Regions from separate parts of the Ferrimonas sp. YIN67 genome, predicted to be linked through region 1. Evidence: predicted binding sites of a transcription regulator. Region 1 holds the regulator's gene; each other region holds the start of a gene.
What was found. Region 1 encodes LexA, which represses DNA repair genes until DNA is damaged. Its sites were predicted from a motif close to TACTGTATNNNNATACAGTA; they were not measured.
Positions count from the first base shown of each region.

Region 2: a site for LexA is predicted at 3,394-3,413, ahead of AC2D8U_RS06850 (YebG family protein). Genes of this name have one in related genera too.
Region 3: a site for LexA is predicted at 4,592-4,611, ahead of recN (DNA repair protein RecN). Genes of this name have one in related genera too.
Region 4: a site for LexA is predicted at 3,514-3,533, ahead of ruvA (Holliday junction branch migration protein RuvA). Genes of this name have one in related genera too.

Region 1 is NZ_JBXVVJ010000009.1:166,175-174,253, forward strand. It holds gene plsB (glycerol-3-phosphate 1-O-acyltransferase PlsB) at 1-2,238, opposite strand, end outside; gene lexA (transcriptional repressor LexA) at 2,487-3,110, shown strand; gene AC2D8U_RS17640 (SulA-like leucine-rich domain-containing protein) at 3,110-3,565, shown strand; gene coxB (cytochrome c oxidase subunit II) at 3,827-5,323, shown strand; gene ctaD (cytochrome c oxidase subunit I) at 5,337-6,953, shown strand; gene AC2D8U_RS17655 (cytochrome c oxidase assembly protein) at 6,964-7,506, shown strand; gene AC2D8U_RS17660 (cytochrome c oxidase subunit 3) at 7,520-8,079, shown strand, end outside.
Region 2 is NZ_JBXVVJ010000002.1:728,472-736,550, forward strand. It holds gene AC2D8U_RS06835 (retention module-containing protein) at 1-1,855, opposite strand, end outside; gene phaR (polyhydroxyalkanoate synthesis repressor PhaR) at 1,975-2,400, opposite strand; gene AC2D8U_RS06845 (phasin family protein) at 2,609-2,995, shown strand; gene AC2D8U_RS06850 (YebG family protein) at 3,066-3,344, opposite strand; gene AC2D8U_RS06855 (response regulator) at 3,541-4,215, shown strand; gene AC2D8U_RS06860 (ATP-binding protein) at 4,215-5,600, shown strand; gene AC2D8U_RS06865 (DUF2057 family protein) at 5,662-6,075, shown strand; gene AC2D8U_RS06870 (HD-GYP domain-containing protein) at 6,107-7,378, shown strand; gene AC2D8U_RS06875 (DUF3135 domain-containing protein) at 7,582-7,896, shown strand; gene AC2D8U_RS06880 (T6SS phospholipase effector Tle1-like catalytic domain-containing protein) at 7,948-8,079, opposite strand, start outside.
Region 3 is NZ_JBXVVJ010000003.1:251,737-259,815, reverse strand. It holds gene smpB (SsrA-binding protein SmpB) at 1-308, opposite strand, end outside; gene AC2D8U_RS08350 (SRPBCC family protein) at 396-830, shown strand; gene AC2D8U_RS08345 (RnfH family protein) at 823-1,167, shown strand; gene AC2D8U_RS08340 (outer membrane protein assembly factor BamE) at 1,215-1,586, opposite strand; gene AC2D8U_RS08335 (hypothetical protein) at 1,848-2,783, opposite strand; gene recN (DNA repair protein RecN) at 2,894-4,555, opposite strand; gene AC2D8U_RS08325 (SDR family oxidoreductase) at 5,014-5,259, shown strand; gene nadK (NAD(+) kinase) at 5,524-6,408, opposite strand; gene grpE (nucleotide exchange factor GrpE) at 6,503-7,120, shown strand; gene AC2D8U_RS08310 (FMN-binding protein) at 7,249-8,079, opposite strand, start outside.
Region 4 is NZ_JBXVVJ010000002.1:212,479-220,557, reverse strand. It holds gene gloA (lactoylglutathione lyase) at 110-523, shown strand; gene AC2D8U_RS04665 (DUF1294 domain-containing protein) at 526-849, shown strand; gene AC2D8U_RS04660 (hypothetical protein) at 1,236-1,715, opposite strand; gene ruvB (Holliday junction branch migration DNA helicase RuvB) at 1,841-2,848, opposite strand; gene ruvA (Holliday junction branch migration protein RuvA) at 2,861-3,478, opposite strand; gene AC2D8U_RS04645 (DEAD/DEAH box helicase) at 3,720-4,916, opposite strand; gene AC2D8U_RS04640 (glycoside hydrolase family 2 protein) at 5,155-8,079, opposite strand, start outside.

The DNA.
Region 1 (8,079 bases):
GATCCCGTGAAGGCGTGACATGCGCTCTGCCAGGGCGGTGCTGTCCTTCTCCAGGGCTGCCCGCTCAATGGTCGGTTCCTGCTGCAGTCGCGACAGGACGATGGCGTAGCGCTGTGCGGTTTCCTGGATCAGATCCGCCAGGTTGCAGAGCTCGGCACGGCGACTCTGGCGAGGTTTCAGACCCTGCTCACACACCTCCAGCAGTTCATGGCGCACCAGCTCGTTGATCAGCCCCTGGACCTGACGGGCTACGTTGGCCTGATCCAGCCCCATAAACAACTCAGCTTGCAGCAGGGGGTAGATCGCCTGGATCTGATCGATCAGCTGGGACTCGGTCTGGCAGCCACGGCGCAGCAGCAGGGCGGCGATCAGGGCGGGCAGTACCATCAGATGGAGGCTGTTATTACGGTAGTAGGTCATGGTCACCGCAGACCCATCGGCAATGCTGACGATCTCGCCCATATGGTCGGTTGCCAGTTGGAACTTGTTGAGATCCAGCACCTGCTGCAGTACCGCCTTGCCATCCCCTTCCGGTACCGTCGTGTGAGGGGTATAGGGGACGGCGCGGAGCAGATCCAGATAGAGATCCAGCTGTCTTTCCAGTGCACCACGCTCCATGGCGTGTTGCTCGGTGGCCAGCAGGATGCTGGAGGTCAGGGTCATGGCGGAAGCCGCTGCGGCATCATTGATGTTGCACATCAACTGGTTGGCCAGTTGATTGACTGCTGGTGTCAGCCAAGGTTGTTTGCCCTCATCCGGGTTACTCTCTTCGCGCCATTGGGGGTGGGCTTCATTGAGGAACTGGTGGATGGTGATGGCCTGGCCGAAGTTCACATAACCCTGGCCGTAATTACGCAGCTTACGGATGGCGGAGAATACCTGCCAGGCGCTCTCTTTTTCCTTTTTCTTGCCGGCGAGCTCCTTATGGTAGGAGGCAACCTCCATCACGTGGTCGTAGCCCAGGTAGACAGGGACCAGGGTGACCGGGCGCTCGAGGCCGCGCAGGACGGAGTTGACGGTCATGGCGATCATGCCGGTCTTGGGCGGCAGCAGGCGGCCGGTACGGGAACGCCCGCCTTCGGTGAAGTATTCCACCGAGTAACCCCGCTTGAACAGCTGATCCAGGTATTCGCGGAAGACGGTGGAGTACAGCTTATTGCCCCGGAAAGAGCGGCGGATAAAAAAGGCACCACCCCGGCGGAAGATGGGACCGGCCGGCCAGAAGTTCAGGTTAACCCCGGCCGCGATATGCGGTGGGACCATACCCTGACGATAGATCACGTAGGAGAGTAGCAGGTAGTCCATATGGCTGCGGTGGCAAGGCACGAAGACGATCTCGTGGCCATCCTGGGATAGCTGGCGGACCTGCTCGGCACCTCGTACGTTGATCCCGCGGTAGAGTTTGTTCCATAACCAGGTGAGGACGCGATCCCCAATCCGGAACAGGCTGTCCGAGTAGTCGGCCGCGATCTCGTCCAGGTATTCCCGCGCTCGCTGACGGGCTTTCTCTTCGGAGATCTTCTTGCTCTTGGCTTCGTCGGCGATGGCGCTCTTGATGGCCGGGGCGGCAAGCAGGGCATGGAAGAGGGCTTGACGGTCCGGCAGGCGTGGCCCCGTAGCGACGGTGCGCTGGCGGCCGAAGTGGACCCGTGCGACTCGCGCCAGCTTGCTGGCGATGGTGCCGTCGGTACCATGATTGTTTGCCATATAACGCAGAGAAACGGCGCGGGAGAAGCGGATAAAGTTATCCCGGCCCAGGACGGAGAGGATCAGGGTTTTACGCAGCCAGGTTGGATTGTTCTTGTTGAGCAGCGTGGCACTGACACTCTCCTCTTTACCGGGGTTTCGGCCCCACAATAGGCTGACCGGCACGACCTGAACGTCCAGTTCCTCGTGATCCCGATGAAGTTGCAGCAGACGCTCGAAACGGGCCTTGAAGTCGGTGCCATTACCCTGTCCGAACAGGGGCGTGGTTCCTTCCAATGCCACCAGGCGTTCGAAGATCTCTCCCTTGAGCTCTAGAGGCTCGAACGGGCTGGGCAGACCGAGTTTGAGGCAACACTCATGCAGTGCCAGACGGTCGGAGAAAGAGTCGTTTGGAAGGACATAAACGATGGGTCGACTGAGATCGAGATCCAACTCGGTAATCGGCCGTTCCGGGATCGGCTTGCTCTTCACCATCAGCTTTTGCATCCAACTGACCGGTCGCTGCCAGTGGTTTAGGATTGTGTTGCTCACGAGGGTTGCTTCTCTGGGATATTGAATGAGTTGCGCAGAGTGTACACCCAAAGCGCTAGGCAGGCAGCTATCTGACTCTCAGAGCGGCAAGTGCTTCGCAAAGAGTGGCTGTATTTTGTCCACTCTGCCGTCATCATCGGACCAGTTTCCTCGAAGTTTTTCCTCATCCACAACAGATTGCTGTTGAAATCACCAGCTACCTGTATATGATTACAGTATCAATACTGTACGAATACACAGGGATCGCCATGAAGCCGTTGACGCCTCGCCAGGAACAGGTGTTTAACCTTGTTCGCCAGCACATGCTGGACACCGGAATGCCGCCAACCCGGGCGGAGATCGCTCGTCAGCTGGGCTTTCGCAGTGCCAATGCGGCGGAAGAGCACCTCAAGGCGCTGGCACGCAAAGGCTATATTGAGATCGTACCCGGCACTTCCCGGGGGATCCGGGTCCTTTATAACGAGCCTGAGCCAGAGCAACTGGGTTTGCCGCTGATTGGTCGGGTCGCCGCTGGTGAGCCCATCCTGGCGCAGGAGCATGTGGAATCCCACTATCAGATGGATCCCACCCTGTTTCGTCCCGAGGCCAACTATCTGCTGAGGGTGCGCGGAGACTCCATGAAGGAGATTGGTATCCTCGATGGTGATCTGCTGGCCGTCCACCAGACCCGAGAGGCCCGTAATGGCCAGGTTGTAGTGGCCCGGGTGGGCGATGATGAAGTGACGGTGAAGCGCTTTCAAAAACAGGGTAACGTCGTTTATCTTCACGCCGAAAATGAAGAATATGAACCGATTGTCGTCGATTTGGCAGAGATCCCCCTTACCATTGAGGGCTTGGCCGTAGGCGTCGTCAGAAACGGAGACTGGCAATAATGAAAACGCAGCAGGGAACGCCGCACAATCATCCTGGCCTTTGGCAAGGCACCCGCCGGCCCTGGTCCACCGCCCAGTCGACCTGCTGTTCACCCGGAGCGGGCGTCAATGTCCTCGGGGCCTTGATGCCTGCTTTGCGCGAACTGGCCGAACAGGCTGGCTGGATAGTCCTGATCAACCCTCCGGCCGACAATTGGCTTTCCTTGCTGGCCCAGGCCGGGATCGATGCCCGCCGTGTCCTTCGTGTGCGCTGCAGTGATGATGTGGAGGCGCTGTGGGCACTGGAGCAGGCCATGCTGGGGGGGACCTGTGCCGTGGCCTTTGCTTGGTTGCCAAAAATAGATGAGCGGGATGGACGGCGTTTACAGCTCGTACAGAAGCGTGCCTATTGTCCTGCATTTCTGATCCAGGGCGCCAATCAGGAAACCCTTCACCTTCCGAATCTTGTTCACTGAATAATTACTCCGAAGTGCTTTTGTGATCTTGATCAACTAACGCACAGCCTGTAGCTTAAACTCCGGAAACATTGCACAAATTTAGGCAGTTGTAATGGCAGATGTTGCGCAGCTGGACACGCGTATGCCCATGCCCGTTCGGGGAAGGAGCTGACATAGAGCCAGGTTGTACTGTGCAAGCTCTTTCTGGTCGTTGCGAAAGCAATGCTCAGAGGAGAAGTGTCTGTGACGTACAAGCTGTTGGGCTGGTGCCTGGCCCTGATGGTATCGCCATCCATCGCCAATGAGTCGCTCTGGAATATGACGCCTGGGGTGACCGAGATCAGTCAGCGGGTCTATGGCCTGCATATGACCATTTTTTATATCTGTTGCCTGATCGCCCTGCTGGTCTTTGGCGTGATGATCTATTCACTGATCCATCATCGCAAAGCCAAGGGAGTGACTCCCGCCAATTTCCATGAAAGCACCAAGGTGGAGATCGCCTGGACCGTGGTGCCCTTCCTGATCCTGATCGGCATGGCCGTACCCGCCACCAGCACCCTGATCGCAATGGAAGATCCCAGCGATGCGGATCTGACCATTCAGATCACCGGCTCCCAGTGGAAGTGGCACTACCAGTATTTTGGTGAAGAGGTTGGCTTCTTCAGCCTGATGTCTACCCCGAGGGAACAGATCGATAACCTGGCAGCAAAGGGTGAGAACTATCTGCTGGAAGTCGACAAGCCTTTGGTGCTGCCCACCAACCGCAAAGTGCGCTTCCTACTGACCTCAGATGATGTGATCCACTCTTGGTGGGTGCCTGCCTTTGCGGTCAAGAAGGACGCCAACCCCGGATTTATCAACGAAGCCTGGACCCGGGTCGACGAGCCCGGGATCTACCGGGGACAGTGTGCCGAGCTGTGCGGCAAAGACCATGGCTATATGCCAGTGGTTGTTGAGGTACTGCCAGAAGCGGAGTTCGATGCCTGGCTGGCTGAACAAAAACGGCTCGCTGGCGCGGCGGCGGATGCTGAGCAAGCCTCCCTGTCCCAACACTTAACCATGGAAGAGTCCATGGTGCTGGGAGAGCAGGTGTACAACGGTCGTTGTGCCGCCTGTCATCAGCCCAATGGCATGGGGTTGCCGGGCGTGTTCCCCGCCATCAAGGATAACCCGATCGCCTTGGGTGATCCCGCCAAACATATCGATGTTGTGGCCAACGGCCGTCCCGGTACCGCGATGCAGGCCTTTGCCGCTCAGTTGACCCTGAAGGAACTGGCTGCGGTGGTGACCTATCAGCGCAATGCTTTTGGCAATGACACAGGTGAGGTGATCCAGGCCGCCGATGTAGCCGGTGATCCCTTGAGTGAGCCTGCGGCGTCGGACGAGGGGGAAGCACCCAAAGTGAAAGGGGGAGAAGCGGAGCTCAATACGGTTTCCCTGCCCGAACCTGCACCGATCCCGTTCACCATGGCCAGTGCCATGGCAGAGGGCGAGAAGATCTACGCCGGCAGCTGTGCCGCCTGCCACCAGGCCAATGGCCTGGGCCTGCCCGGGGCGTTTCCGCCGATCAAGGGCAGCACGGTGGCATTGGGAGAGGCCAGCAAACACATCGCGTTGGTGCGAGACGGTCGGCCTGGGACTGCCATGGCCGCATTTTCCACCCTTCTAACCGCCGAGCAGATTGCTGCCGTGGTGACCTATCAGCGCAACGCGTTCGACAACAATACCGGCGATCTGATCCAGGCCGCCGATGTAAATGCCTTGGCTGGCCAGTAGCAGGAGAATAACGATGACAACGACCGTTACCGAGCGCCAGCGGGATCAGCTGGGCCATGTCGACACCCATGACGAACATCACCATCATGACCAGCCTCGCGGTGTGATGCGCTGGCTGCTGACCACCAACCATAAGGAGATCGGCAGCCTCTACCTTTGGTTCAGTTTTGCCATGTTCCTGGTCGGTGGGGCCATGGCCATGGTGATCCGCGCCGAGCTGTTCCAGCCCGGTTTGCAGCTGGTGGATCCGCACTTCTTCAACCAGATGACCACAGTCCATGGCCTGATCATGGTGTTTGGTGCCGTGATGCCCGCCTTTACCGGGCTGGCCAACTGGATGATCCCCATGATGATTGGGGCGCCGGACATGGCCCTGCCGAGGATGAATAACTGGAGCTTCTGGATCCTGCCCTTTGCCTTTGCCCTGCTGATCGGCAGTCTGTTTATGGAGGGCGGCGGCCCGGCATTTGGCTGGACCTTCTATGCGCCGCTTTCCACCACCTTCTCTGGAAATTCCACGGCCCTGTTTGTCTTTTCCGTTCATATCATGGGGATCAGTTCCATCATGGGCGCCATCAATGTGGTGGTCACCATCGTCAACCTGAGACCGCCGGGCATGACCTGGATGAAGCTGCCATTGTTTGTCTGGACCTGGCTGATCACCGCTTTCCTCCTGATCGCCGTGATGCCGGTATTGGCGGGCGCAGTGACCATGGTGTTGACCGATAAGTACTTTGGTACCAGTTTCTTCGATGCCGCCGGGGGCGGGGATCCCGTGATGTTCCAGCATATCTTCTGGTTCTTCGGTCATCCCGAGGTGTACATCATGATCCTGCCGGCATTTGGCGTGATCTCCGCCATTGTCCCGGCTTTCTCCCGTAAGAAACTGTTCGGCTACGCCTCCATGGTGTATGCCACGGCTTCCATCGCTGGTCTTTCCTTCCTGGTATGGGCCCATCATATGTTTACGACGGGCATGCCGGTGGCGGCGGAGCTGTTCTTTATGTACTGCACCATGCTGATCTCTGTGCCGACCGGGGTGAAGGTGTTCAACTGGGTCGCCACCATGTGGCGGGGAGCGATCAGCTTCGAAGCCCCCATGCTGTTTGCGCTGGCTTTTATCGTATTGTTCACCATAGGGGGCCTCTCCGGACTGATGTTGGCGATGACCCCCATCGATTTCCAGTACCACGATACTTACTTTGTCGTTGCCCATTTCCACTATGTCCTGGTGACCGGGGCGGTATTTTCCATCATGGCGGGTGCCTACTACTGGCTGCCCAAGTGGACCGGTCACATGTATTCCGAATCCTTAGCGAAATGGCACTTCTGGTGTTCCATCATCTCGGTCAATATCCTGTTCTTTCCCATGCACTTCCTGGGTCTGGCGGGTATGCCGCGGCGGATCCCGGATTATGCTCTGCAGTTTGCCGACATCAACCAGGTGGTCTCCGTCGGTGGTTTCCTGTTTGGTTTGTCCCAGTTGATCTTCCTGGCGCTCGTGATCAAATGCGTTCGGGGCGGGGAGAAGGCGGAGGCCAAGCCCTGGGATGGGGCAGAAGGGTTGGAGTGGACCGTTCCCTCGCCAGCCCCGTTACACACTTTTGATACCCCTCCCGTGGTGAAGTAGGGGGTTTGAAATGAGCCATAAAGCGGCGGCAAACAAGCGACTGATCACCACCTTGTTGCTGGTGGTGCTGGGCATGTTCGGTTTTGGTTTTGCCTTGGTTCCCCTCTATGACGTGTTCTGCGATATCACGGGGATCAACGGTAAAACCTCATCCCAGGCAGCCACAGCCAGCGAGACCGTAGATCCGGCCCGAACCGTCACCGTGGAGTTTGTCACCTATGTCCGCGGTGATATGCCCTGGGAGTTTGAGCCTAAGGTGGAAAAAATCCAGGTCCATCCTGGCGAAACCCATCAGGTGGCGTTTCTGGCCCATAACCGCTCCGACGAGGATACCGTGGGTCAGGCGATCCCTTCAGTCAGCCCGGGCCAGGGCGCCCTCTATTTTTCTAAGATTGAGTGCTTCTGCTTCAATAATCAGCCACTTGAAGCGGGTGAAGAAACCGAAATGGGGTTGGTGTTCTATGTGGATCCCGAGTTGCCAGAGTCGATCCGAACCCTGACCTTGTCTTACACGCTCTATAACATCACCGAGCAGGCGATGGGGCGTGGATAAGGAGAGTGAAACCATGCATCAACACGAACGCTATTACGTACCCGCCCAGAGTCCCTGGCCGATAGTCGGAGCCGTTGGACTGTTCCTGATCGCCCTGGGGGCGGGGAATTACGTCGCCAGCCTGGACAGCGGAGGCGGCCCTGGTGGCTATGTCTTGCTGGCGGGGATCGCGGTGATCCTCTTTATGGTGGTGGGCTGGTTCCGTAACGTGATCCAGGAGTCCATGAGTGGCCTCTACTCCAGCCAGATGGACCGCTCGTTCCGTCAAGGCATGTCCTGGTTCATCTTTTCCGAGGTGATGTTCTTCGGCGCCTTTTTTGGTGCCCTGTTTTATGCCCGGATGATCGCTCTACCCTGGTTGGGGGGAGCGGGCAACAATGCCATGACCCACGAAGTGTTGTGGCCAGCTTTCGAAGCGGTTTGGCCTCTGTTGAAGACGCCGGATGGTACCCAGACCCAGGCGATGGGGTGGGGGGGGCTGCCCCTCTATAACACGATAATCCTGGTTATCTCCTCGGTGACCTTGCACTTTGCCCATGTGGGGCTGGAACGGGACAAACGTACCGCCTTGAC
Region 2 (8,079 bases), on a different contig from region 1:
CACTGGCCTGCTCCCCCTCGGCCAGGGGATCGGCATTGGCGTTGAGGGTATAGCTCCAGTTGCCATCGCTATCCAAGCTCAGCTCGCCATAAGCGCCACTCTGACTCCCGGGTACAAAACTTAAGGCCGGGTTATCGACGTCCGTGGCGGTGAGCGTCCCCGAGGTACTGGGTTGGCTATCCTCCACCACGCTCCCTGAGCCACTGGAGATCACCGGCAGATCGTCGGTGCCTGTGATCTCGATGATCACCCGAGTGGTGGAGCCGTCGGACAGGGTGACGGTAAAGGTGTCACTGGCCTGCTCCCCCTCGGCCAGGGGATCGGCACTGGCGTTGAGGGTATAGCTCCAGTTGCCATCGCTATCCAAGCTCAGCTCGCCATAAGCGCCACTCTGACTGCCGGGTACAAAGCTTAAGTTTGGGTTATCGATGTCCGTGGCGGTGAGCGTCCCCGAAGTACTGGGTTGGCTGTCCTCCACCACGCTCCCTGAGCCACTGGAGATCACCGGCAGATCGTCGGTCCCTGTGATCTCGATGATCACCCGAGTGGTGGAGCCGTCAGACAGGGTGACGGTAAAGGTGTCACTGGCCTGCTCCCCCTCGGCCAGGGGATCGGCATTGGCGTTGAGGGTATAGCTCCAGTTGCCATCGCTATCCAAGACCAGATCGCCATAGGCGCCACTCTGGCTGCCGGGTACAAAGCTTAAGTTCGGGTTATCGACGTCCGTGGCGGTAAGCGTCCCCGAGGTGCTGGGTTGGATGTCCTCCACCACGCTCCCCGAGCCACTGGCGATCACCGGCAGATCGTCGGTACCTGTGATCTCGATGATCACCCGGGTGGTGGAGCCGTCGGACAGGGTGACGGTAAAGGTGTCACTGGCCTGCTCCCCCTCGGCCAGGGGATCGGCATTGGCGTTGAGGGTATAGCTCCAGTTGCCATCGCTATCCAAGCTCAGCTCGCCATAAGCGCCACTCTGACTCCCGGGTACAAAGCTTAAGTTCGGGTTATCGACGTCCGTGGCGGTGAGCGTCCCCGAAGTACTGGGTTGGCTGTCCTCCACCACGCTCCCTGAGCCACTGGAGATCACCGGCAGATCGTCGGTCCCTGTGATCTCGATGATCACCCGAGTGGTGGAGCCGTCAGACAGGGTGACGGTAAAGGTGTCACTGGCCTGCTCCCCCTCGGCCAGGGGATCGGCATTGGCGTTGAGGGTATAGCTCCAGTTGCCATCGCTATCGAGGTTGAATGCCCCGTACTCCCCCAGAAGCTGAGCCGGAACAAAGGTGGGGGGGATCCCATCGGGATCAACCACTCGCAGTCGGTCCGAGGTCGAGGGTTGAATATCTTCAATGACGCTGCCAGCACCCGGCTCCGTTGTTGCGGGGAGATCCGTGACAAAAGGAGCTGTCGCCAGCGGCATCGTCATCACGCCATTCGCTTGAGTGTCGAATCCGGCCTCCGCCAGGGTTGCTCGGCCAGTACGTTCGATCCAAGCCCCTTCGCCATGCTCACTGCTGGCCGAGGTGGCCGCCGGGGGAGCCATAACATTGGAGGGATCCCCTCCTTCAGCCAAGAGTTGCTGCAACGCCGCAAGATCAAAACCGGGCTCTATGGGGTGGGAGGTCACACTAAGGGTAGATCCCTCCTCCGTCACTTCACCAATGCGGCAAACACTGCACCCATCAATAACCAAAGGCTCTTCACCGGTACCCAGATTGATCTGCGCACCATCTCCCAATACCAGCTGCATGCCTTCGGCCAAAACATTACCGGTCAAAACCTGACTGAGAGTGGAATCCGGCTGGACTACGTATACATCCCCTTTTACCGCACTGACCAGGATCGCCTTTCCCATGAAAACTCCCTAGATATCAGAAACTATCACCCTATTCGTTCACTGTAGCAGCTGATCGGAGGGTGTGCGTTCGGTACTAAGGAGCGAGGCTTGATTTGGGGTAAAAGGGATGCGCGTGTTCAGCGTTCCGGATCGTCACGCTTATTGGGGTCGATATCCGGCGGCGTAAAAAACGACGTGAAGAGCGTAGCCGGATTCATATCCTGCATGCGTTTAAGCTCCTGTTGCCAGCGCTGTTGCTGAGAAAGGAGGCCCACCATCGCCTGCTCCAACCACTGACCGGCCATTCCGGTCATACGACTGTCATACAAACGAATGATCTCTTCCAAAAACTTGTTGGTAAGTACCGATGCATGCCCTTCGCTCTCCATCTCGGAGAGCACCTGCAACAACACCTGGCGAGTGATGTCATCCCCACTCTTCGAATCCACCACCTGAAACGCTTCATAACCCTTGATGTATCCCCGTACGTCCAACAGGGTGATGTAACCTTTCCGCTCTGTGTCGTACAGGCGACGGTTGGGGTAACGCTTGATCAGTTTCATATTGCAGTGCCGAAATGGATTTCCTCCAGTGTAGAGTCTTGCGCAACAGCTTCACAGCCTTTTTCATCAAAAGGCACGACCCATTCTCCCCCAGCTTACACTTTTGTGCACCGCACAATTTTTCTTGACCTTTGGACCTGCTGACCATAAATTGGACAATGAAATTGTGCGGCGCACAATTCCTTTCTAACTTTCAAGGAGCCTAGCTATGTTCAACGATATGAAACAGCAGTTCGAAGATGGACTGCAGCGTGCCATTGAGAATCAAGTAAAACTGAGCGAACTTAACGTTCAATTTGCCAACAACATTGCGCTGCGCAGCAACTCATACCTGACCGAACTGTTCAAAAGCGGTGCCGATGTCAGCAAGAGCCTGACCGCCTGTAAGAGCCCCATGCAAGTGATCGAGCAGCAAAGCGCTTACGCTAATGAGGTTCGTAACAAGGCCGAAGAATTTGTTAAAGCCAATGTGGCCGACCTCACCAAGCTGAGTGAAACCGTCGCCGAAATCGCCTCCGGTGCCCTGAACGTCCCCGCAACCCCGGCGGCAGCGCCAGCACCCACTCCTCGCCGCAAAGCCAAAGCGGCCGAGTAGGCCCCAGCAAGATCAAGAAAGCCCATCGGCAAAACGATGGGCTTTCTTATTGACTCGCTCGAACTGATCCTCAGGCGGCCTGCTCTTGGGCCACTTTCGAAGCCTTTGCAACCGGCTTGCTGGCCTTCTTTCCCTTCAGCAAAGTACCTAGAGTCTCTTTATTCTGCGCCATATACAGAGACAATTCCTCTATCTGTGCATCGGACAGCAGGGACGTTTTCTCCAGAAAATCCGCCAACCCATCCGCCATATCGAGCATCTTATCGTAGGCATCGGCTTCTGCTTTACTGGAAAAGGTCATCACTTCCTCACCTTTGCGTTCAACCACGTATTTGACGACCACCGCCATGTTGGCCCCCCCTGTTGTGTTATTCCATCTAACGCTATCCTACCAAAACAACTGTATAAAACAACAGTAACCCCATTCATCTTCCCGGTTGGCATCTTGATTCAGCGACGATACAGGCCCTGTCACTTGGGCTATGGCACAATAGCTGCTACAAATTGGCCAAATAAACCTGCTACCACGAAGGAAAAACGCCACCATGCAGATCCTGGTTATTGAGGACGATCCGCTCCTGTGTCACCACCTGAAAGTTCGCCTGACTGATCTGGGCAATCAGGTGCAGGCCAGCCAAACCGCATCCGAAGGTGAATACCTCGCCAACAACTATCCACTGGACGTGGCAGTCATCGATCTCGGCCTTCCCGATGAAAGTGGCCTTTCCCTGATCCGTCGCCTGCGGGAGCAGGGCAAGGCTTTTCCTATCTTGATCCTTACCGCACGCAACAGCTGGCAGGACAAAGTGGAGGGACTCAACGCCGGGGCCGACGACTATGTCGTCAAACCCTTTCGCATTGAAGAGCTCGAAGCCCGGATGAATGCCCTAGTCCGGCGAAGCGCGGGATTTACTAAGCCCGAGATCCACTGCGGCGAGCTCAGTCTGGACCTGACCGGTCGTCGCGTGGTGCTGGCCAATGAAGTGTTGGAACTGACCGCATTCGAATACCAGATCCTCGAATACCTGATGCGCCATCATCAGCAGGTCGTGTCCAAACAGCGCCTCCTCGACGTCCTCTATGAAGACCGGGAAGGGGATCCCAACACCGTAGAAGTAATGATCTCACGGTTGCGTAAAAAATTGGTCAGCGGCGGTATGGAGAACCCGATTGCCACCATTCGGGGCCAAGGCTACCGTTTCAACCAGGCCTGCAACTGATGCCCAATAAACACCGCTGTCGACAGCACCCAACCATCTTTCGCCGTGTGATTGGCACCTCCATGCTGCTACTGACGCTCAGTCTGATGGCCCTGGCGGGCGCCCAGCGATTCGAGAACGAACGTGAGATCTACAGCCACGTAGGAACGAGCCTGCCATCCCAGCTCGCGGCCATTGGCATTGAACTCCGGCAAGAGGGAATGCATCAAGCGCCGGAAGAGTGGCTGGAGCTCGATGATTTCCGGCCCGGTACCAACCTCTTTGCCATCTGTGATGGTCCTCAGCTCACTTTCGTCTCGCGACGCCTGCGCCAACTGGGCATGAACGGAGAATGTTCACAGTTCATCGGCGAGGGTGGAACAAGCCTTGATCACTGGCCAACCAAGCCCGTGCAACTGGGCAGCGGTGACGCCTTTTACGTCTACCCGGTGGCGATCAACACCAAGCAGGGAGAGATCACCATGGTGGTCTTTCGCAGCGCCAATAAAGCCAAAGAAGTACTGGAAGCCAAGAACCGGGTAACCACCATCAAGATGCTCATCTTCCTACCGGTGATCCTGATCTTGCTGATCAGCTGTGCCCGTTGGGGCATGAAGCCCTTGAAAGAGATGTGCCAACAGCTTAATGAGGTGATTGCCGGTAAGCGTAAGCGTCTGGCTGCTCCCCAGGCAAGGGAGTTAGAGGGGATCGGTAATGCGCTCAACGCACTGCTGGAACAGGGGGAAGTGCGCAGCGAAGTGTATCAAAATGCCATGAAAGACCTGGCTCACAGCCTAAAAACCCGCCTCGCGGCAATCCAGGCCATCATGGACGATCCCGAGGGCAACCCTCAGCAACACCGCAACGATCTGTACGATCAGCTCAGCCAGATGGACCAACTGATCCAGTACCAACTGCGCAAAGCCGTCATGGGACGCCAGGGCCTGATCCAAGAACAGGTAGCCATCAAACCCATTGCCAGCCAGCTCAAACAGATGTTGAGTAAAGTCTATCGCGATAAAGCCATCAACTGTCAGTTGAAGCTCAAGGATGATGACACCTTTCCCGGGAGCGGGGACGACCTGATGGAATTTCTGGGTAATCTCATGGATAACGCTCATCGGTTCGCCTGCTCCCTGGTCCGGATCAGCGTCAGCCTTGATGACGACAACAAATTGAGCCTGGTAGTGGAAGACGACGGCCCAGGCATTGCGCCAGAGTTACGCCAGCTCGTACTGCAACGCGGAGTTCGGGCCGACGAGCGTCATCCCGGTCAAGGAATTGGCCTGGCGGTGTGTCATGCCCTCAGCCGCAGCTACGGCGGAACACTGGAGATCGATGACTCCCCGTTGGGCGGCGCTCGCATCGCCTTGGTTATACCCGCTAACGGTTACGATAAAAAGTGAATGAAAGGGCACCTTAGGCCGGTCTATTGCCTGGACAGTGCAGCCAAAGGAGCCCGTCACCATGAAATCGCTTATTTTCATTTCGCTAACCCTGCTCACTTTTGCCACTCAAGGTGGCGATCTCGTTCCGGCCGACAACGTGCAGATCCTGACGGTCAATGGCAATCCGGTGGAAAGCTATGAAGATCGCCTTCCACTGATGCAGGGTACCCAGGTACTCACCGTCCGGTATGACGAGCTGTTTATTCCCAACACAGAACAACACCACTTCGTTCGCAGCGAGATCCAGGTACTGGCCTTCGATGCTCAGCAGTCCCAGGACTACTTCCTTTCTGCCCCGATGATGGAGCTGGACAAAGCCGAAGATTATGCAGAGGACCCCAGCTTTATGCTCCAAGACGAGCGCGGGAGTGAAATCGCACACCAGCTCTGGAGTCGTGACGAACTGCTGGTGGAGTTACTAACTCGTAAATAAAGGCTTATTTTTCTTTCACAAAGCAGTTAAAATGCCAGCAGAGTTTCCAACCTGCTGGCATTTTATGCAGAAAGAGAAAGTGCATATTCCGGTCGACGAGATCCAGATAGGCCATGTCGTGATCATTCCCCTGCCCTGGCGCGACCATCCTTTCCTAATGAATCGATTCCGTATTAAAGATCCACGGCAGATCATGGTGATCAAGCAGCTTGGTCTCAAGCATGTTGAACTGGACCTCAAACGTTCACAAGTGGACGAGTCCGGAAGCCCAGAGCCCCAGGAGTTCGCTGTTGACGCCCCGGTACTGCTTAGACAGATGGATCACAACAAGCGCCGCAGCATCGAGCACCTGAACCGACACCGGCGCGCCCTCAAGGAAACCCAGAGACGCTACAACAACAACCTGGGACGGATCCGCAACGTTAACCATAAGTTTCAACAACGCCCTGCCCATGCGACCGTCGTCGCCAGTGAGCTGGTGAGCGACACTCTCGAATATCTCCACAGCGCTGAAGAACTGGATCTTCACCTGATGGGAAGCGGCCAACACAGTGATGATCCCCACCACCACAGCCTCAATGTGATGCTGCTTTCGATGATGCTGGGCCGAAAACTGGGATTGAGCCGCGATGAACTGCATGCCACTGGACTCGGTGCCCTGCTGCACGATCTGGGCAAGCTCAAGTTACCCGCTGGTGTTGCACAGCGACAACATCAGGACCGACAAGCCCAATTGCTCTACCAGCAGCATCCGCGCCTGGGACTCAAACTACTGGGGGAAGAACCCCAACTGCCAGCCAGCAGCCGAGCCATCATACGTCAGCACCATGAATATCGAGACGGTTCAGGGTTTCCTGACCGTCTCCAGGGGGATCAAATCGATCCGCTGGCGCAACTGGTTGCCGTGGTCAATGACTTTGATGAACTGCTACATCGGGTCCACCAACCTCGGCCACCAAGCCATGCCCTTGCCTGGATGTTCAAACACCGCCAGGGACAACTTAACCGAGAATATCTTCAGCTCTTCATCAAGATGATGGGGATCTACCCACCAGCGTCGCTGGTTCGCTTGGAAAACAGGCAATACGCCATGGTGATCGCCACCAACGAAAGCAACCTATTGCAGCCCAATGTCGTCCTCTACGATCCCGCCATCCCCTCTATCGATGCACCCATCGTCAGCCTGGCGGAGATGCAGTTGAAGATCGAAAGCACCCTGCTGCCGGACAACCTGCCCCCGGCTGCCCTCCAGTACCTGGATCCGCCAGGGCGCACCAACTATTACGTCGGCACCCGAGGCTAACCTCCGTCCCTGGACTCCTCGCGGTTCAAACGCCGCACGGTGAGGCCCCAATTGGCGGTGCCAACAGGGCAAAATTGGCAATCCAAAGCATGTCGGCGGTGGTGACAACTCATCGCCTTTCCCTTGCCAAAATGCCGCTTTGGGTCTTTGCTTTGCCAACGGAGCGGTTTCCTTTTTCCTGCCCCCTCCGTTGGAGCTTACCTTTGGTCACCTTACCAGACTTCGATACCCTGATGCGCCTGGCCAAGGAAAACCCGGAACAGTTGGAACAGTTAAGGCAAAGGTTGATCCGTCAAACCATCGACGAATCGAGCGAACAAACCCAACTGGCCGCGCTGCAACACCAGATAGACACACGACTGGATCGCTGCAGCAACCCCTACCATAGGATGGTAACCGCCATGGCCATGATGCGTGGCAAACTCGACACCCTGGCATTTGCCCTGAGAGATCCTGCGGGCTTTCGCCAAACACAGGCCGATATCGTGCAGCTAAAGCCACCACCGGACAAACCCTGATCCCTTTACGACGCATCCGGCAAAAGGCAAAACGCACCGAGCCCTTTGCCATCAAGGCTCAGAGTGTGCCTGCTGCATCCAGCTTGCTACCCCGGGATGTTCGTAGTAACGCACCGCCATGCGTTCCTCGACGCTGGCGTGCAAGGCATGGTGTGGCAAGGGATATCTTTGCTGCAAACCAAA
Region 3 (8,079 bases), on a different contig from region 1:
ATCAGACGATCCAGCTCTTTGCGCTTGAGCAACAGTTTGCGTGGTCGCATCGGTTCGCATACGACGTGGGTGGACGCCGTATTCAATGGAGTGATGTTACAGGCCACTAGGTAGGCCTCACCCCGTTGGATGATGACATAGGTGTCGGTCAGGTTTACTTTACCTGCCCGCATGGATTTGACTTCCCAGCCTTGCAGGGAAAGACCCGCCTCAAGCTTCTCCAAAAACTTGTATTCGTGCTTCGCTTTTTTGTTCAGCGCGATGGTGGAGGAAGTGGACTGGGATTTCTTTGCGTTTTTCTTAGCCATAGGCGGAGCATTATACCTGGCTTGTACCATTTTGGTATCGTCTCTCGTATGGCAAAATAGTGCATTCGTGATCATGGGAGGGCATCAATGCCTGAGTTTAACCGCAGCGCACTGGTGCGCTTTAGTGCGGCACAGATGTATGCGCTGATCAATGATGTGGCAGCCTATCCACAATTCCTACCCGGCTGTGTTGGTAGTGAGGTACATCATCGATGCGAACAGAAGATGGTGGCTTCGGTCTCTGTACGCAAGGTGGGGATCGCTCAGACCTTTACTACGGAAAATACACTGGAAGCCAACAGCACCATAAGAATGCGTCTGAAAGAGGGACCGTTTAGCCGCTTGCAGGGGATCTGGCGTTTTACTCCGCTTCGGGACGACGCCTGTAAGGTGGAACTGGCGCTGGAGTTTGAATTCTCCAATGGGCTGGCGGAGAAAGCGTTTGGTAAGGTGTTTAACGAACTGGCTCACTCCATGGTGCAGTCGTTTTCCGAGCGTGCGAAGGAGGTTTATCGTGGCTGAGAACTGCCAGGTTGAGCTCGTGTATGCTCTGCCGGACAAAGTTTTTTTGAAAACGTTGTTTGTGTCAGAAGGCACGACGGTGGAGCAGGTTATTGAGCACTCCGGAGTGCTGGAGCGTTTTCCTGAGATCGATTTAACGAAACAGAAAGTGGGGATCTTCAGCCGCACCGTCAAGCTCACTGAGTCGGTGCAGTCAGGAGACAGAGTCGAGATCTACCGGCCATTGCTGGCCGACCCACGAGAGGTGCGAAAACGCAGAGCCGAGCAAGCTAAGTTGGCGGGTCGTGCCGATAAGGTGACCGGGGGAAGGCCCAACCCCCTCCGTTCGAAAGAGTAAAAAACGCAGCCTTTGGGCTGCGTTTTTTCTGTACTTAAGAAGCCTATTTAGGGACGGCTCGCACTCAAGGGAGTGTAGAACTGCTCACTCAGTTCGTAGTCACCCTCAACACGGCTTACCACATCATCGTGGAAGGTAACGATCAGCTTTTTACTGGTTAGCTCGTTAGTGCGGCCATTCTTGAATTGATAGACGTAGCTCCAAGTGTCGGATGCGAAGCTGTCTCTCAATACCGGTCGACCTAAAACGAACTCCACCTGCTCACGGTTCATGCCGATACGCAGCTTGTCGACTTGCACCTGCTCGATAAAGTTGCCTTGGGGGATGTCAATCTTGTACACCATCCAGTCAAAAACAGAGCAGCCGGAGAGGGCGGCGGTGAGAGCAGTGGCAAGGGCCAGTGAGCGGATCGGCTTCATTGTGTTCTCTTAGTACCTTTGTCGTAGAGGCGCATCATAACCTAAGCGTTGGACGTAAAAAAAGGCCGAGGGTTCCCCGTTTCTCTTACCGCTCTGCACATTCGCTTACCTCTTACTTTCCAATGCCCTGCAGATCTGGTCAATCGTGACCACGGATCGTTGGAGTCTGCTGCGAGCCCCGTAAGAGCACTGGTTTTTGCGATCAGGCTTGAGTTTGAGTTGCCTTTTGGCTGAGTCGGAGCGCAGCCAAAGGAGAGTGTACTAGGCTGGTACAGCGCCGGTGGGCTGGTTGACGCTGACTTGCTCAAGGTTGCTAGGTAATTGATTAAACTCTAACAGTTGATCAACTCGGTTTTGAATGGCATCAGCAGTGGGCTCCTTGATAGCCATCGCTTTGGCGATCCCTTTGAGTTGATGCCTGGGGAGACGGGCCAGTTTGGGGAGCAGAAGTAGGATTGACAGCGGGGCTTTAGGATGCCCGACACAAAAACCGACAGGCTCGGTCGGTGGCGTGAATGTCTGCTCTCGGCGTTGATGCGCCGCGAACTGAGCAAGCTGGGTTGCGTGTAGCAGTTGCTCCCGTGCGGTCAGTTGTTGTCGGGAACTGGGACTGGAAAGCAGGTAGCTTGTTGCCATCCCCAAGGCCCGGAGTGCCAATGCCTCGCTAACGATAGAGCAGTGGGGCTGAAAGAGAGGGGTGAGGGCCAGGACCAGGCATTGGATGGCGTCAAGGACGTTGTCTCGGGGAGACCTCGACTGCAGTAGCTGAGCCGTTTGCCCGGTCAGGTTGGGAGTGTGGTGCACCTCGAAAACCGGATCTTTGTGGTTGTCGTGTGGGAGGTGAAGGCATGCCACTTCGCTCTCTATTCCGGTTCGGCTCAGCAGCATGGCAGCTGCCCGTATGCACTGGTGCCCGTGGGAGATTCCCTGACTGATCAGCAGGTCACAGCCTTGCTGACGGTAGGCCGTCACGACCATTTCGATATGTTCGGCGCCACAGTTGGCAGGCAAGATCGGCAGTGAAACGACATCAAAGTCCAGTGTATGCAAGGTGCTTGTCAGGCGATTTTCGGCAAGTTGGTTTTGTTGGGTACACAGGAGCACAGCCTTACTGTGGCCTATTTCAGACAGGTGGTTGAGCAGTTGCTGCTGGTTGTCAGGCAGCTTGCCGATGCCCGGAAGTCTACTGGTTAACATAGGCCTCTCCTCTGGGAGTCAGGCAATGCCCTCACCGTGGTTTCGGGCATTGCTCATTCAAGTCCCTGAGACTAGTGAAGGAGCCGGTCCTGGGATATGGGACTTTAGACTTACTGAACAAGCAGTTCGCATGCATTGGCAAGGGTGTTTTCGGTGATGGTATCACCACCGAGCAGGCGAGCTAGTTCTTGGATCCGCGCTTCCCCAAGCAGAGGCGTCATTTGGGTTTCGGTGCTGCGGCCCTGGCTTTGCTTGGAGACAAACATATGGTTATGACCATTGCCAGCGACCTGGGGTAGGTGAGTCACGCAAAATACCTGAGTCGACTGGCCTAGCTGGCGCAGCATTCTCCCGACAACGGCAGCGGTAGGGCCGGAGATCCCCACGTCCACCTCATCGAAGATCAGGGTCGGTGTTGCCACTTTACGGGCAGTGATCACCTGGATGGCCAGGCCGATGCGGGAGAGTTCACCACCAGAGGCACTCTTGGCGATGGGCTGCATGGGCTGGCCCGGGTTGGTGCAGACCAGATATTGCACCTTGTCCGCTCCTTCAGGGCTGAGGCTTTGGGGGTGATGCTCCACCTCGATGGTGAACTTGGCGTGGGGCATGGCCAGCTCTTTCATATTGGCCGTAACCAGCTTATCCAGTTCCCGGGCATAGCGGCAACGGCTCTTGTGCAGACGCAGTGCCTGCTCAGCAGCCTGCTCCCTGGCGTGCTCTCGTTCGAGCTGAAGCTGCTCAAGCTGACTGTCGTCCCCGGCGATCTGGCTAAGTTCATCGACCAGCTGCTGGTGGTGCATCGCCAGCTCTGCTGGCGCCACCATATGTTTGCGCGCCAGGGTCATGGCTCGAGAGAGGCGCTGCTCCAACTCGGTAAAGCGTTGGGGATCCATCTCCAGTGTGCTGCGGTAGCTATCCAGCTCGCTGCTGCTCTCCTGAACCTGGATCAGGCCGTCGTGGAGCATGGTGAGGACGTTGCCCATGGCTGGATCGTCGCCATGAAGGGCTTCGACTTCGTTGATCGCTTGCTGCAGCAGGCTTTGCACCGATGCATCGTCCCCTTCGCTGAGCAGGAAGAGGGCACGTTGGCTTTGCTCCAGCAGGTTACCGCAGTTGGCCAGCCGCTTGTGTTCCGCCTCAATCTGTTCAAATTCGCCGGGCTGCAGGTTGAACTCGTCCAGCTCCTGGACCTGGTACTCCAGCAACTGAGCTCGGGCCCGGCGCTGCTCTTGATCTTGTTGCAGTCGGCGAATGGCGTGATCGAGATCTTTCCATTGCTGGTAGGCTCGGCGGCAGTGGTCTAACAGGCGTTGGTGACCGGCGTACTGGTCAAGCAGGCTTAGCTGGACATCCGGATGCAGCATGCTGTGATGGGCATGTTGGCCATGGATGCTGATCAGGAGTTCCCCAAGTGTTTTTAGCTGGGCCAGGGGAACCGGATGGCCATTGATCCAGGCGCGGGAGCGCCCTTCACTGCTGATGGCCCGTCGCAGGATGCACTCCTCTTCATCCTCAAGCGCATTCTCCTTGAGCCATTGACGTGCCAGCGGAATGGCTTCGAGATCAAAGCGTGCAGACAGTTCAGTCCGCTCAGCTCCCGGTCGCACCATGCTGGCTTCTCCCCGGCTACCGAGGCAGAGTCCCAGGGCATCAATGGCGATGGATTTTCCGGCGCCGGTCTCACCTGTGATGGTGGTCATCCCGGAGTGAAACTCCAACTCCAAAAACTTAACGATGGCGAAGTTACTGACCGTCAGTTGTGTGAGCATGGTGCATCCCTGTGGCTAAAATACTGTATAGATAAACACTGTATGTGGGTACAGTATATGTGGAAAAAGTGCGCAGTAAAGTGTGATGGGTGAAAATTTTTGGATGGGCGCGGGATCTGTGAGGAGCGTGGCATGAGTCCGCCACAACGCATCGCCCTGGTCACCGGGCAAATCGTGGAACTGACTGCATGTCAGTCAGCAACTGGCGCATCGGCGCATGATGGTGATCTGTGCAGCCCATTGTCGAGATTCAGCCGTTCAGGGGGCTGAGCGATTGAAACGGATGGTCCATTCGGGGGGCTGGGTGTTGGATGTGCGTTCGTCAACTTGGCTGGATACGGCGTTGGCACAGATCATTAAGGCCCACCGCCCTATGGAGCCGCTGATCAATAATGCCGCGTATTTGTGGATGCCTCACTGACGCTGTTTGAGTTGGATGATTCCATGTTGCACAACCCATAGGGACCAACCTGTACGGGCCAATCTACCTGTGCCGGGCGGTGCTGCCTGGCATGATGAAGCTGGGCTATGGCCGGGAGGTCATTGCTGTTTCCGGTTATGGGACACTGCAGGGAAGGAGGGGCAAGAGCGCGACTTATTGGATCGCCAAGGCGGAGCTGACTGCGCTGACTCGGGTGAAGGCCACCGTGATGGTAGATCTTGATATCAAAGTTAAATCCGTGTCCCGGCTGGGTTCGCACTGATATGGGAGGCGTTGATGAGGCTAGGGCGCCAGAAGTCGCGGTGGAAGGTGTGGGTGGGCCACCACTGTGCCAGCGAATGGGCCGTCCGGTCCGTTTCTGCGTCACCGGCAATCGACAGAGTGGCAGTTCGGATAGGGAGTCTCGTAGGGCAGGTTAGCTGCGAAGCGAGCGTAACCTGCCGGGTAGGGGGAGATCAAACCGGGCGTTTTGTCGGCTTACGTGACTGCGTCGCTAAGCTAACCTACCGAGCGCCACCGAAGTCGGCTAAAACAGCTTACTTCCCCACCCCAGCTTACTGCGCAGCACTTCGAAGTAGTTGCGCCCCTTGGGGTGGATCAGTCGAAGAGCATGGTCGGCCTTTCGTATGATGATCTCATCCCCGGGCTGGGCCGACAGGGTAACGTGACCATCACAGCTGACCTCCAGGGGACGGTCGGCCATATCCGGCGATGCGATCAGTTTCACCTCACTGTTGCCATCGACAACAATGGGACGGCCAGACAGGGAGTGGGGGAACATGGGCACCAGGATATTGGCATTGAGGTTGGGCGTGAGGATCGCGCCACCGGCAGACAATGCATAGGCCGTCGAGCCTGTCGGGGTGGAGACAATCATGCCGTCGGCCCGCTGGCTGTACATGAATTGTCCGTCGATATACACCTCGAACTCAATCATGTTAGCGACCCGTCCCGGGTGCAATACGGCTTCGTTAACTGCGCTGTTGGAGGCTTTGAGGGCACCATGACGATACACTTCGGCCTGGAGCAGGAAGCGATGCTCGGTGTCAAATTCCCCTTCGAGCACCTTAGCCAATGGTGCCTCGAATCCCTCGGGAGGCAGGTCAGTTAGAAAGCCCAGGTTGCCTCGGTTGACGCCGATCACCGCGACGTCATAGCGGGACAGGACCCGTGCGGCACCGAGCATGTTGCCATCCCCGCCCACTACGATGGCCAGATCGCAGCGTTCGCCCAACTCGTTGAGGGTCAGGGTTTCGGCGTGGTGGGGCGGCAACTGACGGGCTACCCGCTGCTCTATCAGGACTTCGTATCCTTGATCTTGCAGCCAGTGCAGCAAGCTTGTGATGGTCTGGTTGGCGCCGGCATGGTTGGGTTTGCCAATCAGGCCAATGGTATGGAAGTGCTTTGACATGAGTTTTCCGTTGTCTCTCGGCCTTGAAGTGGCAAATTTCGTCCCCATAATAGGCTCAGTGTTATCGTGAATAAAGTGGTTTGGCGGAGTTGTGATGAGCGACGAACAGCAAAAAGTAGTTGATCAAGAAGAGATTGCGACCGAGAAACAAGAGCCGGTCGAAGCCGAGCAGGGCGCCGCTGAGCAAACTGAAATCGATCCGCGGGAGCAGCGCATCGCCGAATTGGAGACCGAATTGGCGGCAGCCAAGGCAGAGATCGCCGGTCAGAAGGACAGTGTGATCCGGGCGGCAGCGGAGGTGGACAACGTACGTCGTCGCAGTGCTCAGGATGTGGAGAAGGCGCGTAAGTTTGCCTTGGAGAAGTTTGCCAACGAGTTGCTGCCTATCCTGGACAACCTGGAACGTGCCTTGGAAGTGCCTAATAAAGAAGAGGAAGCTGTCAAGGCTGTGCTGGAAGGCGTTGAGCTGACCCAGAAGAGCTTCTTGGCCAGCGTCGCCAAGTTCGGTGTGGAGTTGGTGGATCCTCAGGGTGAAACCTTCAATCCAGATCTGCACCAGGCGATCTCCATGGTGCCCAGCCCAGAGCACCCGGCCAACACAGTGATGGCCGTGATGCAAAAGGGTTATACCCTTAACGGGCGTCTGTTGCGTCCGGCGATGGTGATGGTCTCCCAGGGCGGTGGCACTCAAAGTGTCGATACCCAGGCCTGAGTCTCATTGCCATGAAAAAGCCGCCCACGGGGCGGTTTTTTTTGCGCCGGGATCTGGTGATAAGCGCTAAAAAAGCCTCCCGGATGGGAGGCTGTGCAGGATGAATAATCAGACAAAAGAGAGAACGCTCACCCTTTTTTGTGCTCGTTAATCACACCGTCTGTACGCATCTCGTTGTAGAGGGTGTCGGCCAGTTTCAAGTAGTTGGCCCAGCTGCTGGAGAGCCGGGTGAAGCCGGTCGCGGCGTAGCTGCCGGTGTCACCGGTGGCGGGCAGATCCTGAATGTCGAACATGGAACCGCCATCCACGATGTGCGCTTGAAGGGCATCGAACATCACGTTAAAGCCGATACGGGACGGCTCCTCGTAACCGATGGACTGGTACTTGGACTGACGGTAGAACTTCTTCAGGGAGGCGTCGGAGATTTGAGCCTGCTCATCCGCGAAGATCTCGTCGTAGTAGACGTCAACGATCTGCTGAGTGTCTGTGTCCACGACAAAGCGCAGCATTGCCGTCAGACCGGTCCATTTACCCTTTTCATCCAGCAACTTTTCAGCCTGCTGGTAGAACTTTGTGGTGGTGCCTTCGGCATGGATACGGTTATGGATCTTGGCGGTCAGCGGCACCATGGACTGCTGAATGGAGTTGGAAGCACCGGCAACGATATCCAATCCCAGGTACTTGAGGCGGTTCGGCTCTTTGAGCTTGTTGGCCAGTTTGGGATCCCAGTCAGGGTTGGATTCAAAGGTCAGTTTATTCTCTTCCACCATCAGTCGCTCCATGGTCAAAGAGGACTGAACCCAGGCGGTGCCTTTCTTCTTGCCCATGGAGAAGTTGTACTCGGACATCCGTTTTGGCACACCCTGGTAAAGACGGGTGTAGTAGTTTGGCCGGCCGTCTTCGTTGAATTCCGCGAAGAGCACATTACTTGGGGAGTTGCTGTCGACAACCACAGCCAT
Region 4 (8,079 bases), on a different contig from region 1:
ATGTGATTTCTCTCTAATAAGCCATTTTCGCGCGCTCTGCCACAGCCAGTATCCGCACACTCTGATAGGCTCTAAGTCATCATCAACGTCTTAACCCAAGGAGTCTGCCATGCCTCAAGTCCTGCACACCATGCTGCGTGTCGGTGATCTGGATAAGTCCATCACCTTCTATACCGACGTGCTCGGCATGAAGTTGCTGCGTAAATCCGTCAATGAAGAGTACAAATACACCCTGGCCTTCGTCGGCTACGGCGAGGAAAGTGAAGGCCACGCCGTCATTGAGCTGACCTATAACTGGGGGGTTGGCAGCTATGAGCATGGCAATGCCTTTGGCCATATTGCCCTGGGTTTTGAAGATATCTACGCCGCCTGTGAAGCCATCTGCGCGGCTGGCGGCACCATCAGCCGTGAGCCGGGACCTGTGCTGGGGGGCTCGACCCACATCGCCTTTGTGGAAGATCCCGATGGTTACAAAATCGAACTGATCCAGCGCAGCCAGGCCAGCGAAGGCGTAGGCGACTGAGCATGGTCGGCTTTTTACTGGCACTGATCTGGGTGCTGTTGCTGATGCTTCAGGGGCCACTGGGTTGGTTGCCCCTGTATGCCGCGATGAGCATGCTCACCTTGCTGCTGTTTGGTTTGGATAAACGCTTCGCCCTCACCCAGCGCCGCCGGATCCCGGAAAAGACGCTTCACCTGTTTGAACTGTTCGGCGGCTGGCCCGGCGCCTTTATCGCGGCTCGCGTGTTTCGCCACAAGATCCGCAAGCTGTCCTATATGGCGGTGCTATACGGCATCGTCCTGATCCACTTCCTTGGCCTGGCCAGCTGGCACTATCTCGCAAAATAGATAACGCCGTCGATGGACGGCGTGATCTTTACCTCTATCACTGCGGGACCAAAGGATTGCCAAGGCCCGTGGTCACTCGTCTGTTCCACCAGAGCTCCAGGAAAAAAACTTCTTACACAGAACCGGTCTGATCACCACGGCTCCCCTGCGGCCTTGGATCGGTACTATGACGGTCAACAGGGATCCTGAGTCCCCCTTCGACTAACGCGTGCTCCCTGAGCAAGGGCCACACAGCAGCTTTGGCACAAACGATCCCAACTCGATACATAACGGGCTTCGGGCGCATTCAGCCAATTAGTCTCGCAAGCATACCGAGCTGCCCCCGATTAAATTCTCGACCTTGAGATACCTATCACTCGCAATGAAAGTAACACAACAGATTGAAATTAAGCGGACTTACTGGTTTCTCCTGCCACGGGTTTATCAGATAACGCCAGATAAATGCGCCCGATAATTACCTCGGTGATCAGAATCACAAAGATCACGGCAAAAAAAGCCACGATACCGTTTAGGGGTCCGCTGAAGATCACCTTGTCACCGAACAAGAGGTTGATCGCTTCCAACATGACGATCTTAGAACCAACCAAGATCAGGTAGGTTGACACGGCTCGATAGATTTTTGGGGCCGTACCGGGTTTGCTCTTAAAGTGGTCGGCTAATCGGTGCTCCAGGCCGATTGCAGCCTTTAATAACACCTGAAGCAGGATAGCTGCTGCCAGTGATATCGTGAATGAGTCGATACTGACGTAATCCCAATACTCCTCAAACAGGTTCAGCACCGTCAAATCGACCAACACAGCGAGCGTGTACCCGACGAACACCCTCTGTTGGGTATTAAACCCAGACTCCAAAACCGTCTTTGACATCGTCCACCTCCAGATCTCGCAGTGCTCGAGACAGACTTGAACTTAGTCCAGATGCGCTGGATCCACCGTGTATCTTCCCTTAACAAAAGCCCCAGCTCAGGGGCTGGGGCTATTTCGGTCAATCGCTATTCCGGTCGGACAGAACCAAAATGCAGATAGGCCCGATCCGTGGCCATTCGCCCCCTCGGGGTGCGCTGCAAAAAACCCTGCTGGATCAAGTAGGGTTCCAGTACATCCTCAATGGTTTCCCGCTCCTCTCCGATGGCGGCCGCCAGGTTCTCCAGCCCCACAGGGCCACCGGAGAACTTCTCTATGATGGTGGTCAGCATCTTGCGATCCAGGTAGTCGAACCCCTCCTTGTCCACGTCCAGCAGATCCAGCGCCGCCGACGCCACCTCTGCGGTGATCCTGCCATCGAACTTCACCTCGGCAAAATCCCGCACTCGACGCAGCAAGCGGTTGGCGATCCTGGGTGTGCCTCGGCTACGCCGGGCGATCTCCACCGCACCGGCCGGTGCCATCTCCAGTCCCAGCACCTCGGCGCTGCGCTGTACGATACCGGTGAGATCCTTCACATTGTAAAACTCCAGCCGCATCGGAATGCCGAAACGGGCCCGCAGGGGCGAAGTCAGTGCGCCGGCACGGGTGGTTGCACCCACCAGGGTAAAAGGCGGCAGATCCAGCTTGATGGAGCGGGCCGCAGGCCCCTCACCTATCATGATATCCAGTTGATAGTCCTCCATCGCCGGATAGAGCACCTCCTCGACCACTGGGCTCAGCCGATGGATCTCATCGATAAACAGGACGTCATTGGGCTCGAGGTTGGTCAACAGCGCCGCCAGATCCCCCGCCTTCTCCAGGACCGGCCCGGAGGTGGACTTGATGTTAACCCCCATCTCGTTGGCGACGATGTTGGCCAGGGTGGTTTTGCCCAGACCTGGCGGACCGAAGATCAACAGGTGGTCCAGCGCCTCGCCCCGATTGCGGGCGGCCTGAATAAACACCTCTAGCTGCGCTTTGGCCTCGTCCTGCCCAGTGTAATCGGTCAGCATCTTAGGCCGCATGGCGCGATCGATCACCGCCTCTTCCCGGCTCTCCACCGGGGCCGCCACCAAACGATCCGCTTCAATCATGATTTACGCGCCTCACAACATCGCCTTGAGGGCGTCTTTGATCAGTTGCTCCGAGCTGGCACCGGGCGCCGCCACCTTGGCGATCGCCTTGGCCGCCATCGGCGCCTTATAGCCCAGGGCCACCAGGGCAGCGATGGCGTCCTCTTGCGGATCGGCCACGAAGGTCGTTTCCACCTCTGGATTGCCCGCCAGGCGATCCGCATAGGGGGTCAGCAGCGGCGCGGCAAAGTTCTTCAGGCGATCCCGCATCTCCACCACCAGGCGCTCGGCGGTCTTTTTGCCCACGCCCGGGATCTTGGTCAATCCTGCGACGTTTTCCGCCTGCACTGCATCGACAAACTGCTCGGCGGACATGCCCGACAGGATGGCCAGGGCCATCTTGGGGCCGACGCCGTTGGTCTTGATCAACTCTCGAAACAGGGCGCGTTCCTGCTGGCTGGCAAAACCATAGAGCAGCTGCGCGTCTTCACGCACCACAAAGTGGGTCACGATCACTGCCTCGGCGCCGATCTCTGGCAACTGGTAGAAGCTGGACATCGGCATCTGGATCTCATAGCCAACGCCGCCACACTCTATCAGCACTTCCGGTGCGGCCTTCTCGACCAACACTCCCCGCAGGCGTCCAATCACGCACTTTCTCCCCTAGATGGCAGCGGCAGCAAAACCACTGTCGATATTTACAGTATTAAAGCGATCCTAACGGTTTTTACGCCGGGCGTCATCCCATGATCCCAATAAAACACGGCGCTATCCACCGAAGAGACCCAGCCGCCGACAATACTTACCGTGAGATCGCCGGATCAAGGGCCACACCCCATCGCGGGGGCCGACGCTGCTTGTCCCAGCCCACACGAGTCCTCCTTGAACCTGGCTATTTTGCCGTATCAGGCCGTTTGTGCTTAGGCACGTAGTTCAGGATGGAGATGGGCACTGCCTTTCTCGGTTCAAACCCCTCCACCACCCTTCTTGGGATCAGGTGATCCAGCCGGCTCTCGATCATGCACAGATTCTTAAAATCGTCTTTGGAGACCAGGGAGATCGCCTCCCCCTTCGCACCCGCCCGACCGGTACGGCCGATGCGGTGGACGTACTCATCGGCCGGGTACGGCAGATCGTAATTCACCACCCGGGCCAACCCCTCGATATCGATCCCCCGGGCGGCGACACCGGTCGCCACCAGGTAGCGGAACTTGCCAGCCTTGAAGTCCGCCAGGATCTGCTCGCGGACCGCCTGGGTCCGGCCACTGTGGATGCAATCGGCCTCGATCCCGCGTTTCGCCAACTGGCTCACCAGCTTGGCGGCGCCGTGCTTGGTTTCGATAAAGATCAGGGTCTGCTCCCACTGGCCCTCAAGGATCAGGTGACTGAGCAGGGCCGACTTCTTGTCCTTGTCCACGGTCACCAGCCATTGGTCGATCTCCGCCTTGGAGGCGCTGCGTTTGCTGATCACGATCTCATGGGCACGCTCAATCGCCGACTTAGCCAGGGCCCGCACCCTGTTGCCCAGGGTGGCAGAAAACAGCATCGACTGGCGTGCCTGGGGCAGGCGATCGACGATGTCGTTGATCTCGTCGATAAAGCCCATGTCGAGCATGCGGTCCGCTTCATCCAGCACCAGGTATTCCACTTCGTCCAGGTGCAGGGCGCGGCGATGCACCATATCCAGCAAGCGCCCCGGTGTTGCCACCAGCAGATCCACCCCCTCACTCAGGCATTCGCGCTGGGGCCGGATCTCAACGCCACCGTACAGGGCCAGCGAGCTGAGGCTCAGTTCGCTGCCATAGGCGTCGATGCTGCCCTGGATCTGGACCGCGAGCTCCCGGGTCGGTACCAGGATGAGTGCCCGCACCCGCTTCCGGCGGACCGGCTCACGGCCGCTGAGTCGCTCCAGCAGAGGCAGGACGAAACCGGCGGTCTTGCCGGTGCCGGTCTGGGCCGCGGCGATCAGGTTCTTCCCCTGCAGGGCCAAGGGGATCGCCTGCTGCTGAATGGGCGTTGGTTGTCGATAGCCCAATTGAGTCAGGGCACGCAGGATGGGATCGGAGAGTCCAAGGGAGGAGAATGACATTGAGGCGCTCACATGGGGAGTTTGAAGGCGTTGGATCGCCGGCGATGGGAGATTGACCCACCCCGTCGACACAGGCGCTGTTTAATCACAGGATCATACCAGATCCGGGCAGGCGTGGTGAGCTGGCGTGGGCCCAGGGGTCTGTTGCCATCACGCACTGGCCATCACAACGCTTCGGGGAGCAAAAAGCAGGCCGAAGCCTGCTTGGTCTTGCATGGGATCCCGCAATAACGTTGCGCTACGAGTCTTTATCCTCGACCACGAACAGCATCATCATGCGAAAATGCATTTTACGTTGCTTGATCTGTTTAAGCCCCTCGGCGGACACATCCAGGTTGCTGGGGATCAGCACCTCACTGTTCTTCTCGAAGCGGCGCCGATACAGGATGTGATTTTCCATGCCCTGGTTCAGCGAAAAGCTGGCGTCGAGTTTCTCATAGTCATCCACCAACCATTTGGGCGTCGGCAGCTTGTCCACATGGGCCACATAGACCCAGGCATCCTTCTTCACGACAAAGCCCGCCACATCGGCCGCCCAGTAGTTCCAGTCCCTGAAGGGCAAGCGGATCTGCTCGGCTTGAGCGACCAGCGGGTGGATTGTCTTAAAGGGATTGGGGTAATCGCTGTAGGCCGGTTGACCGATCGCCGGCTTCACCAGGTCCGCCCCGGCGCTGGAGGGCCCGGTATAGGTGAGATCCGTAACGATCCCGTCGGGTCTCTCCACCTCAAAGGGCACGTCCTGCGCCGCCAGCACAAGATCGGCTTTCGGCGGTGGCGGTAAGGACACGACCGGTTTCGCTGCCGGAATGGAAGGCATCAGCGTCGTCAACCCGTTACTGATCGCCGCATCAGCGACTGGCACAGTGACGGTGGCCGATGTTAGCCCCTTGGTACGGGCCTTAAGGGTAACCTTGCCGCTCTCCAGGGTTGAGCGTACGGCAACCCGGTTGATGCCGGACTCCAGATCCAGATAGGTATGGTTGATGGTTTTGATCTTGCCGCTGTTATAGCCACCACGCCAGATCCCGGGCCCATCCAGTTCGAACTCCACCTTGCCATCCCACACCAGCACGCGCTCGCCGTGCTTATCCACGGCTTCGACGTCGAACAGGGCGACATCACTGCCGTTGGCGAGGAAGCCATCGGGACCCAGCATGGGCGTGATCCTCAGCGCCACCGCTTCCCCTGTTGAGTGCTTGCTCATCCGTCCCACTTCCTTGCCATCGTTATAGGCAATGGCCAGGACCTCACCCGCTTCGAAGGGCACATCGGTCCAGGAGAAGATCAACGGATGTTGATTGCGGTGCACATCGGTGCCGACAGTGCGTCCCTCACGACCCAAGGACTTCCCATTGACAAAGAGTTCGACCTCCTCGGCATTGGACACCACGTACTGGGTTTTTTCCGTCCCCTTGGGATAGTTCCAGTGGCCCAGCAGATGCAGGTCCGGTTCATCGGCGAAGATCACCCGAGAGGTGTAGTAGGCCTCCTTGGGCAGGCGCACGCCATCCACCTCGCCGGAGGTTCGCGCCACTTCGGTGTCCACGCGACCGCCACTGGTGGAGTCGGAAAAGATCCAGTTGGCACCGCCGGCATGGGCACGGTAACTGACCTTATCCCATTGCCAGACCTGGTTGAGAGCAAACTGCTCGGCGGTCAGATCGTAACTGCCGTTGGCATGCCAGTTTTCATAGCCAGGAGTCTGGCGATCCCAAACCCGGCGGGGACTCTCTTCCCGGTTGTATTCCCCCTCGATGGGCGTCATCCCCTCGCGATAGCCGCCCCCCTCCATGGTAATGGAGACGTTGCTGTACCTGCCGACCACTGTATCGGGTGAGCGGTGACCATAGCCACGACCACCGTGGGGATCAAACTGATTCACCCAACCCGTGAGTTCCTGAACATGGGGCTCGCTCACCTTACGGTTGCCCCCCTCCCAGACAATGATGGAGGGGTGATTGCGGAAATAGATGATGGCATCACGAAAGGCCTGACTACGCACATCCCAAGGATGTCCTTCCACATCCTCTTCGCCATCGACCCCGACCTGAAGCGTCATGATCCCCAGCTGATCGGCAGCGATCTGCGACACTTTTGCCCCGGCGGTGTGACCCCAACGCACCATATTGCCATTGGCCTCTCCCATCAATGACAGGGTGTAATAATGCATCCAATCCGGTTGCGCCGCGCCCAGACCAGGCCACTCATTGGTGGATTTTTGTCCCCAGCCTCTGAGCTTCACATAGCGATCATTGATGAAAAAGCCGGTATAGGGATTAAAGGTCATCCAGCGGACGCCCAGGGGCTCGCGGCCCTCGTCCACGGTCTTGCCATCGAGAAGAACCTGGGTATGCACCTCATAGAGGTGGGGGTAAGCCGGCTCCCACAGTCGTGGCGATGCCAATGTTGCCCGCATGGGGATCACCCGCTTTTCACCCGGTTTCAGGCTGGCGCGCTCGCTCAGAGTCAGGGCGACGCTGCCATCAGCATCCCGCACCGTCGACACGATCTCCACTGCCACTGTCTTAGCACTGGCATTGGCGATCTCCGGCTCCACCCCCACCGTCGCCTGGGACCGTGACGCATCAATCGCGTAGGTATAAGTACCGACGGTCCCTAGGTTGGAATAGATGGGCAGAGTTAAATGCACCGGCTCCTTCACATGCAACTTAACGTTACGGTAGATCCCGCCATGGGCCGGGTGCCAGTGAGGATTGTTCCAGGGCAGTTTTGCGCCCCCTTCATAGACGTGCCATTTCCTGCCCTTGCCCTCTTCATCCTTGACGAAGCGGTTATCCGCCATCACGGCAATGACATTATCCTCGCCCCACTTGAGCTTGTCGGAGAGATCAAAGCCAAACGCCACGAACCCGTTTTCGGAGCCACCGAGTAGTTCGCCATTGAGGTACACTTTGGACAGCTGTCGAACCGCTTCAAACTCGATGAAGACCTGCTTGCCCTGCCACGCCTTAGGCGGGGTGAAATGCTTGCGATACCAGGTCCGTCCCGACCATTGATCCCGCTCGCCAACATGCCCCTGCTGGGACCAATCATCGAAGGTGTCAATATCGTTGAAGGTATGGGGGGCCGAGACGGTGTCCCATCCGGAATCATCCAATGTGGGATCCTGCCCCTGCTCAACATCCTGCTTAATAAACTGCCA